Thermoleptolyngbya sichuanensis A183: one gene and its partner. Each later gene encodes a partner of the first gene's protein in a complex. Links are inferred from orthologs where the notes say so. Each region holds a gene or a part of one and is shown on either strand. Other genes may lie near its edges.

Region 1 (3,026 bases):
GGCGCTATGACGTGCTAGGGGCGATCGCCCGTGCCCACGGCTATTCCCGCGTTGCAACCGGCCACACAATGAGCGATCGCGCCGAAACGCTGCTGTATAACCTGGTGCGCGGCAGCGGAGCCGACGGACTGCAATCCCTCACCTGGCGGCGCGAACTGTGCCCCGGCGTGGCGCTGGTGCGGCCGCTGCTGGACGTGCGCCGGGTAGAAACCGCCGAGTTTTGCCAGTCGCGGGGCTTGCGCGTGTGGGAAGACAGCACCAATCAGGATTTGCGCCATCCCCGCAACCGCATCCGCCAGGACATCTTGCCCGCCCTGAAAGCGCACTTGAATCCCCAGGCAGAGGCGGCTCTGGCCCACACCGCCGAACTGCTCCGCGCCGACGTGGACTACCTGGAATCAGCCGCTGCCGATCTGCTGCACCGGGCACTGCCACCCGCCGCCCCGCCAGACGAACATCCCCAACTCCATCGACCCACGCTGCAAATTGCGCCCCTCGCTCTCCAGCGCCGCGCCCTGCGCCAGTTTCTCGCCCGCCATCTGCCGGAAGCCCCCGGCTTTGAGCCAGTGGAAAAACTGCTGGCCCTGCTCGACGCACCCAACCGCAGCCAAACCGATCCGTTTGCTGGTGGGGCGATCGCCCGTGTCGCTGGAGACTGGATCGAACTCGTTGATCCTGCCAACCGCGCAAAGCAATAAACCGCAAAGAAATAAACAATTTCTCGCGGTTTAGATTGCGTATAATGCCGTAGAATCTGGCTGGGCTGGGCGCTGGTCTGCTAGGTGGAGCCTGGTTATGCCCGCATCCCCCTGACCCGCGCTGCTGCCCGATGATCCGATGCTTTTGATGATGCTGACGCTGCGATCGCCCACACCATGCAATTGACTCCCCAGGAAAAAGACAAACTCCTCATCTTTACTGCCGCCCTGCTGGCCGAGCGCCGCAAAGCCAAAGGCCTGAAGCTCAACTATCCCGAATCTGTTGCCTACATTTCCGCCGCCATCCTGGAAGGCGCACGGGAAGGGCGCACCGTCGCCGATCTGATGACCTACGGCACCACCCTCCTCAGCCGCAGCGACGTGATGGACGGCATCGCCGAAATGCTTCACGAAGTACAAGTCGAAGCGACCTTCCCCGACGGGACGAAGCTAGTGACCGTGCATGATCCGATTCGATAATGCTCGATGAGGGTGGATGAAGTGGTGGCACCGCTTCATCGCTCTCATCCATCGCGCCCTGCTATCCCAACCCCACAACTCCTGCCCATGATTCCTGGCGAACTCTTCATCGAACCTGGCGACATCGAACTCAACGCGGGCCGTCCGACGGTGACGCTGATGGTGGCAAATACGGGCGATCGCCCCATCCAGGTCGGCTCCCATTTCCACTTTTTTGAGGTGAACGCAGCGCTCTCGTTTGACCGCAACCAGGCGCGGGGAATGCGGCTAGACATTCCCGCAGGAACGGCAGTGCGCTTTGAACCGGGCGACGAAAAAGAAGTGACGCTAGTGGCGCTGGTGGGCAGCCGTCAGGTCTATGGGCTGAATGCACAAATAAACGGGCCGCTGGATTAGAACGGCCCGTTTGTGCCCGGTCGAAATTGGGTCGAAACTGGGTCGAATATTGGGGCGAAATTGGGGCGAAACTGGGCTGAATTCGCCCATTTCTGGATTAGCCCTTCAGCGCCCGTCTGAAGTTCTGCCGATAGGATGCATTGAACAGCATCACCGGCCAGAATAGCGTCAGCATCAGACGATTTTGGTTGAAATTCGTGCGGTTAAACCCGGTCCAAAATTTCCACGCGCCCCCGATGTAAATCACCAGCGCAAGAAACGTAAAAAGGCTCATCTTGACCTCTCAATAATGCTCAATAACTTAGGACAATAACTTAGGACGTTGAACGAACGAACGTAAACCCGGATTGCGCTTGACCTGAATTGCATCAACGCGATCCCTGCTAAGGATTACAACACCACAAGAAACCTTTTCTCCAGTCTAATTCGCGGCTTTGGGGTTGAAGCGGTTCGGTTTTACGGATATCCCAGAGATCAGGCAGGACGGGCGATCGCCCCACCCCAGTTTCCCCAACTTTCTGCGTGAACCCCAGCACCGTTCCCTAGCCCGGTGCAGCGCATCCCGGCGGCAACGGCTGAACATCCTGAAACCTCGATGGTTCCGGCAGGTTCGCCAGCAGAATCACTTCGCCCGTTGCGGTCTGCCGCCAGCCCCGCGCTTCTTGCAGCGGCCTGGACGCTACCGACAAGGCAGCATCCGATGGCTCTCGCAAGGTCAGCGGCGAGGTTCGGGAATCTGGGTCATCGGGCGGGGGCAAGACCGTCAGATTGGCGGTGTGTAAGCTGGCAGCATCCTGATTATTAGCAGCGTCCCGATTGGCAGCATCCAGATTGGCAGCATCCAGAGCCGCTGCCTGTGCCGGAGGGCGGGCATGAATCGGTGCGTTCATGCTGCTGGCCGGCGCGGACTCTGCCCAGGGAACCCGAACCGATGGGAGATCGAACGCATGATTGGGGCCGGGGGGCAGACCGCCGCGACCTGTGGCTACGAAGGCGCTGCGATCGGCGGCGATCGCCGAACTGGCCGCACACCGCTGGGCAATCAGCCGCGACGCATCCACGGGTGCAGCAGGCAACTCGGTTACACCCTGCGTCGGATCGGTGCTAGGCGGCGTGGTAATGGTAATCGTGCCGCTGTTGCCCCGCTCGGAGGTTGCCGTAATGTCGCTCTGGGGCGTGAGTTGCGGCTGCGGCAGAATGCCCGTAATGCCCCTGGTAAAAATATTGACCGCGCCACCATCGCCCGTAAAGGCATTGGCCGTGATGTCATTGTTCTCCGTCAGCACCGACAGAATGAAATCTGCTTGCAGCGTGATGTTGCCGCCATCGCCCCCCTGCCCTGCAATGCCCGCCGAAGTGCTGATCTGGCTGTTGCGCCGCAGCAAGAGATAGTCTTGCGCCGTCAGGCTCAGGTTGCCGCCCACACCAGAGTTGGTATTGGCGACGATGTTG
Region 2 (3,285 bases), 1.9 Mb from region 1 along the record:
GGGAAACTAGCATAAAAACCTAGCGAATGCATGGCAAAATCTTTATGGAGAATCTCGATTGCGGGTTTGAGTTGCTTCTCCCTGAATCCCTTTGAGCGGAACAAATTCACAAAGCCACCTTGTGCCCGTCCAAATCGCGGACAAAGCAGCCGTAGTAGGCGGGGCTGTAGTGTGGGCGGGGGCCAGGTTCTCCGTCTGACGTGCCGCCTGCGGCGATCGCTGCCTCATAGAAAGCATGAACTGCCTCCTTGCTTGCCGCGATGAAGGCGACATGCACCCCGTTGCCTGTGGAAGCAGGCTGCTCATTGAACGGGGTCTGAATCCAAAATTCGGGAAACAGCTTGCCGTAGGCCGCAGCGCCGGGAAATTCCTCAATCTTGCGGCAGCCCAGCGTTGGTAGCACCTGGTCATAGAAAGCGACAGCCTGCTCGAACTGGTTCGTGCCCAGGGAAACGTGAGAGAGGATGCTGGGAGTGTCCATGATAGGGAGCGCTAAGAGCTAATTTGTAAAGGAGCCTGAAAGCCTTGTTAATCAAGGATTTCCGAGAAACCGCTTTTCCTGGGCAAACATGACCTCAAAGCCACACATGCCAAGAGTTTCAGGCTTCTTAAGATTTGCTTCATAAATTAGCTCTAAGGGGACGCTGGGGAGGTGGAGGGATTGTTAGTACAGTCAGAGGGTAACTTAACAGTACAGAGGCATGAATAGTACAGAAGTACGAGTTCCTGGGGCGATCGCCGTTAAAAAGCTTAACTTTTGCCGCCAATTGGTCTGTTTGGCTACGCCCCGTGCTACATTCTGCGAGTTAAAAGAAGAGGGTTGATTTTGCTGCCTTTCATCTTCAAGCAGCAACGCTATCCCTTGACTCCTGACCCCCAAACTCCAGCTATGAGCTATCGCATGGATCGCCGCGCCTATGCGGAAACCTTTGGCCCAACCGTGGGCGATCGCGTCCGTCTGGCCGATACCGAACTGATTATCGAAGTCGAGCAAGACTTTACCACCTACGGCGACGAGGTGAAATTTGGCGGCGGCAAGGTGATCCGCGACGGCATGGGGCAATCGCCCATTTCCCGCGAAGATGGTGCAGTGGATGCGGTAATTACCAATGCGCTGATTTTGGACTGGTGGGGCATTGTCAAAGCCGATGTGGGCATCAAGGACGGGCGCATCGTTGGCATTGGCAAGGCGGGCAATCCTTACATTCAGGACAACGTGACGATTGTGATTGGGCCCTCAACGGAGGCGATCGCCGGAGAAGGCATGATCCTCACAGCGGGCGGCATCGACTCGCACATTCACTTCATCTGTCCGCAGCAGATCGAAGTGGCGATCGCCTCTGGCATTACCACCATGATCGGCGGCGGCACCGGCCCGGCCTCCGGCACCAACGCCACGACTTGCACTCCCGGCGCATGGAATATTCACCGAATGCTAGAAGCAGCAGAAGCCTTTCCGATGAACCTGGGCTTCTTGGGCAAAGGCAACAGCGCCAAGCCAGAAGGACTGCGGGAACAGGTGGAAGCCGGAGCCATTGGGCTAAAGCTGCACGAAGACTGGGGCACAGCCCCAGCGGCGATCGACACCTGCCTTAGCGTGGCTGAAGAATACGATGTGCAGGTTGCCATCCATACCGACACGCTAAACGAAGCGGGCTTTGTGGAAGACACCCTCGCCGCCTTTAAGGGGCGCTGCATCCACACCTACCACACCGAAGGCGCGGGCGGCGGCCACGCGCCAGATATTATCAAAGTCTGCGGCGAACTGAACGTGCTGCCCTCCTCCACCAACCCCACCCGCCCCTACACGGTGAACACGCTGGAGGAACACCTGGATATGCTAATGGTGTGCCACCACCTCGATCGCGGCATCCCCGAAGACGTGGCCTTCGCCGAGTCGCGCATCCGTCGGGAAACCATTGCCGCTGAGGATATTTTGCACGACCTGGGAGCCTTCAGCATTATCTCGTCCGACTCGCAGGCCATGGGCCGCATCGGCGAAGTGATCACTCGCACCTGGCAAACGGGGCACAAAATGAAGGTGCAGCGGGGTCCACTGTTGCAGGATTCCGAGCGCAACGACAACTTCCGCGCCAAGCGCTACGTGGCCAAGTACACGATCAATCCGGCTATCGTTCACGGCATTTCTGATTACGTTGGCTCGGTGGAAGTGGGCAAAATTGCCGACCTCTGTCTGTGGCGACCCGCTTTCTTTGGCGTGAAGCCAGAGCTAGTCATCAAGGGCGGACTGATTGCCTGGGCGCAGATGGGCGATGCCAACGCCAGCATCCCCACGCCGCAGCCTGTTCACATGCGGCCGATGTTTGCCAGCTATGGAGGGGCGATCGCTAACACGTCCTTTACCTTTCTGTCTAAGGCTGGTGTGCAAAACGGCATCCCCGAAATGCTGAAGCTCCAGCGCGAAGTGTTGCCCGTGTCCAACATTCGCCAGGTGACCAAAAAAGATCTGAAGCTGAATGACTACACGCCGCGCATTGAGGTCGATCCCGAAACCTACGAAGTCCGCGCCGATGGGGAACTGCTGACCTGCGAACCTGCCACCGTGCTGCCGATGGCCCAGCGCTATTTCCTGTTTTAAGCAAGTTGAGCCATTCAGCTTCATATTCCCGATTGCCGAATCGGTCATTTGCATAGGTCAGTTGAAGAAGTGGCCTATCCCACCGGGCACTTGAGGAACTGTCATAGGATTTGGCTAGTCCTCAAAAATAAATGACACGATCAAATCATCGAGCAGGTGGGCTCGCGCTGGTTACTGGAATTGCCGAAGCGACGGATCGATCATGATTTACCCATGATTCACCCGTTGGGCTTTGGGCAGAGGATGACGGATTTCGGACGGGTTTGGAAGAAAGCTGGGAAGCAGGGTGGCCCCGAAATCAATCCCGAAATTAATTCAGTGGCGATCGCCCCTCTCGCGGAGCGTATGGGGAGTAGATAGGAACATGACACGTAAAGCAGCCTTTCAAAAGAGCAGATTTCATATCAACTGGCAGATTGTGCCCACGGCCGCGCTGGGCGTGCTGGCTATGTCGCTAGCGGCGATGGCCCAGGTCACCACACCGCTGCAAGGAGAGCAGGTGATTAGCGGCACTTCTGGCGGGTCGCAGGCTAGCAGTTGCGGCTTTGTGAGCGATCGCCCCGTGCAGACCGTGCGCGTTACCGAGGCCTTTACCTCGCTGCGGTTTCGCGTCGAGGGTGGTGGCCGCCCCACGCTGCTGATTTTGGGAGCCGATGGCAGCGTCAAGGGCTGTGCCCGCGCCACCA

Evidence for each region.
Region 2: the proteins of HPC62_RS16770 (region 1) and ureC are in contact, whole or in part, in a crystal structure (PDB 6ZO0), measured with the Sporosarcina pasteurii proteins. The link is inferred for Thermoleptolyngbya sichuanensis A183 from one-to-one orthologs. Residues at the interface, in WP_115364121.1 of Sporosarcina pasteurii: Val2, Pro3, Gly4, Glu5, Tyr6, Arg7, Val8, Ala9, Glu10, Gly11, Glu12, Ile13, Glu14, Ile15, Asn16, Arg19, Gly37, Ser38, His39, Ile40, Arg60, Asn62, Ile63, Pro64, Ser65, Gly66, Thr67, Leu84, Gly85, Gly86; in WP_115362090.1 of Sporosarcina pasteurii: Met1, Lys2, Ile3, Asn4, Arg5, Gln6, Tyr8, Ala9, Tyr12, Gly13, Pro14, Thr15, Val16, Gly17, Asp18, Gln19, Val20, Arg21, Ala23, Asp24, Asp26, Trp28, Thr37, Tyr38, Gly39, Asp40, Glu41, Asn43, Gly47, Lys48.

The regions. Positions count from the first base shown.
Region 1 is NZ_CP053661.1:4,029,174-4,032,199, reverse strand. The notes cover bases 215-2,919. They hold HPC62_RS16770 (urease subunit beta), read left to right. Parts: upstream 215-1,265; coding sequence 1,266-1,574; downstream 1,575-2,919. Other genes in these bases: HPC62_RS16760 (beta strand repeat-containing protein), read right to left, coding at 2,117-2,919; HPC62_RS16765 (hypothetical protein), read right to left, coding at 1,672-1,848; ureA (urease subunit gamma), read left to right, coding at 876-1,178; tilS (tRNA lysidine(34) synthetase TilS), read left to right, coding at 215-698. Also shown: more of tilS, read left to right, coding at 1-214; more of HPC62_RS16760, read right to left, coding at 2,920-3,026.
Region 2 is NZ_CP053661.1:2,104,708-2,107,992, reverse strand. Bases 281-3,244 are described here. They hold ureC (urease subunit alpha), read left to right. Parts: upstream 281-889; coding sequence 890-2,599; downstream 2,600-3,244. Other genes in these bases: HPC62_RS08840 (hypothetical protein), read left to right, coding at 2,964-3,244; HPC62_RS08850 (VOC family protein), read right to left, coding at 281-481. In the rest of the region: more of HPC62_RS08850, read right to left, coding at 107-280; more of HPC62_RS08840, read left to right, coding at 3,245-3,285.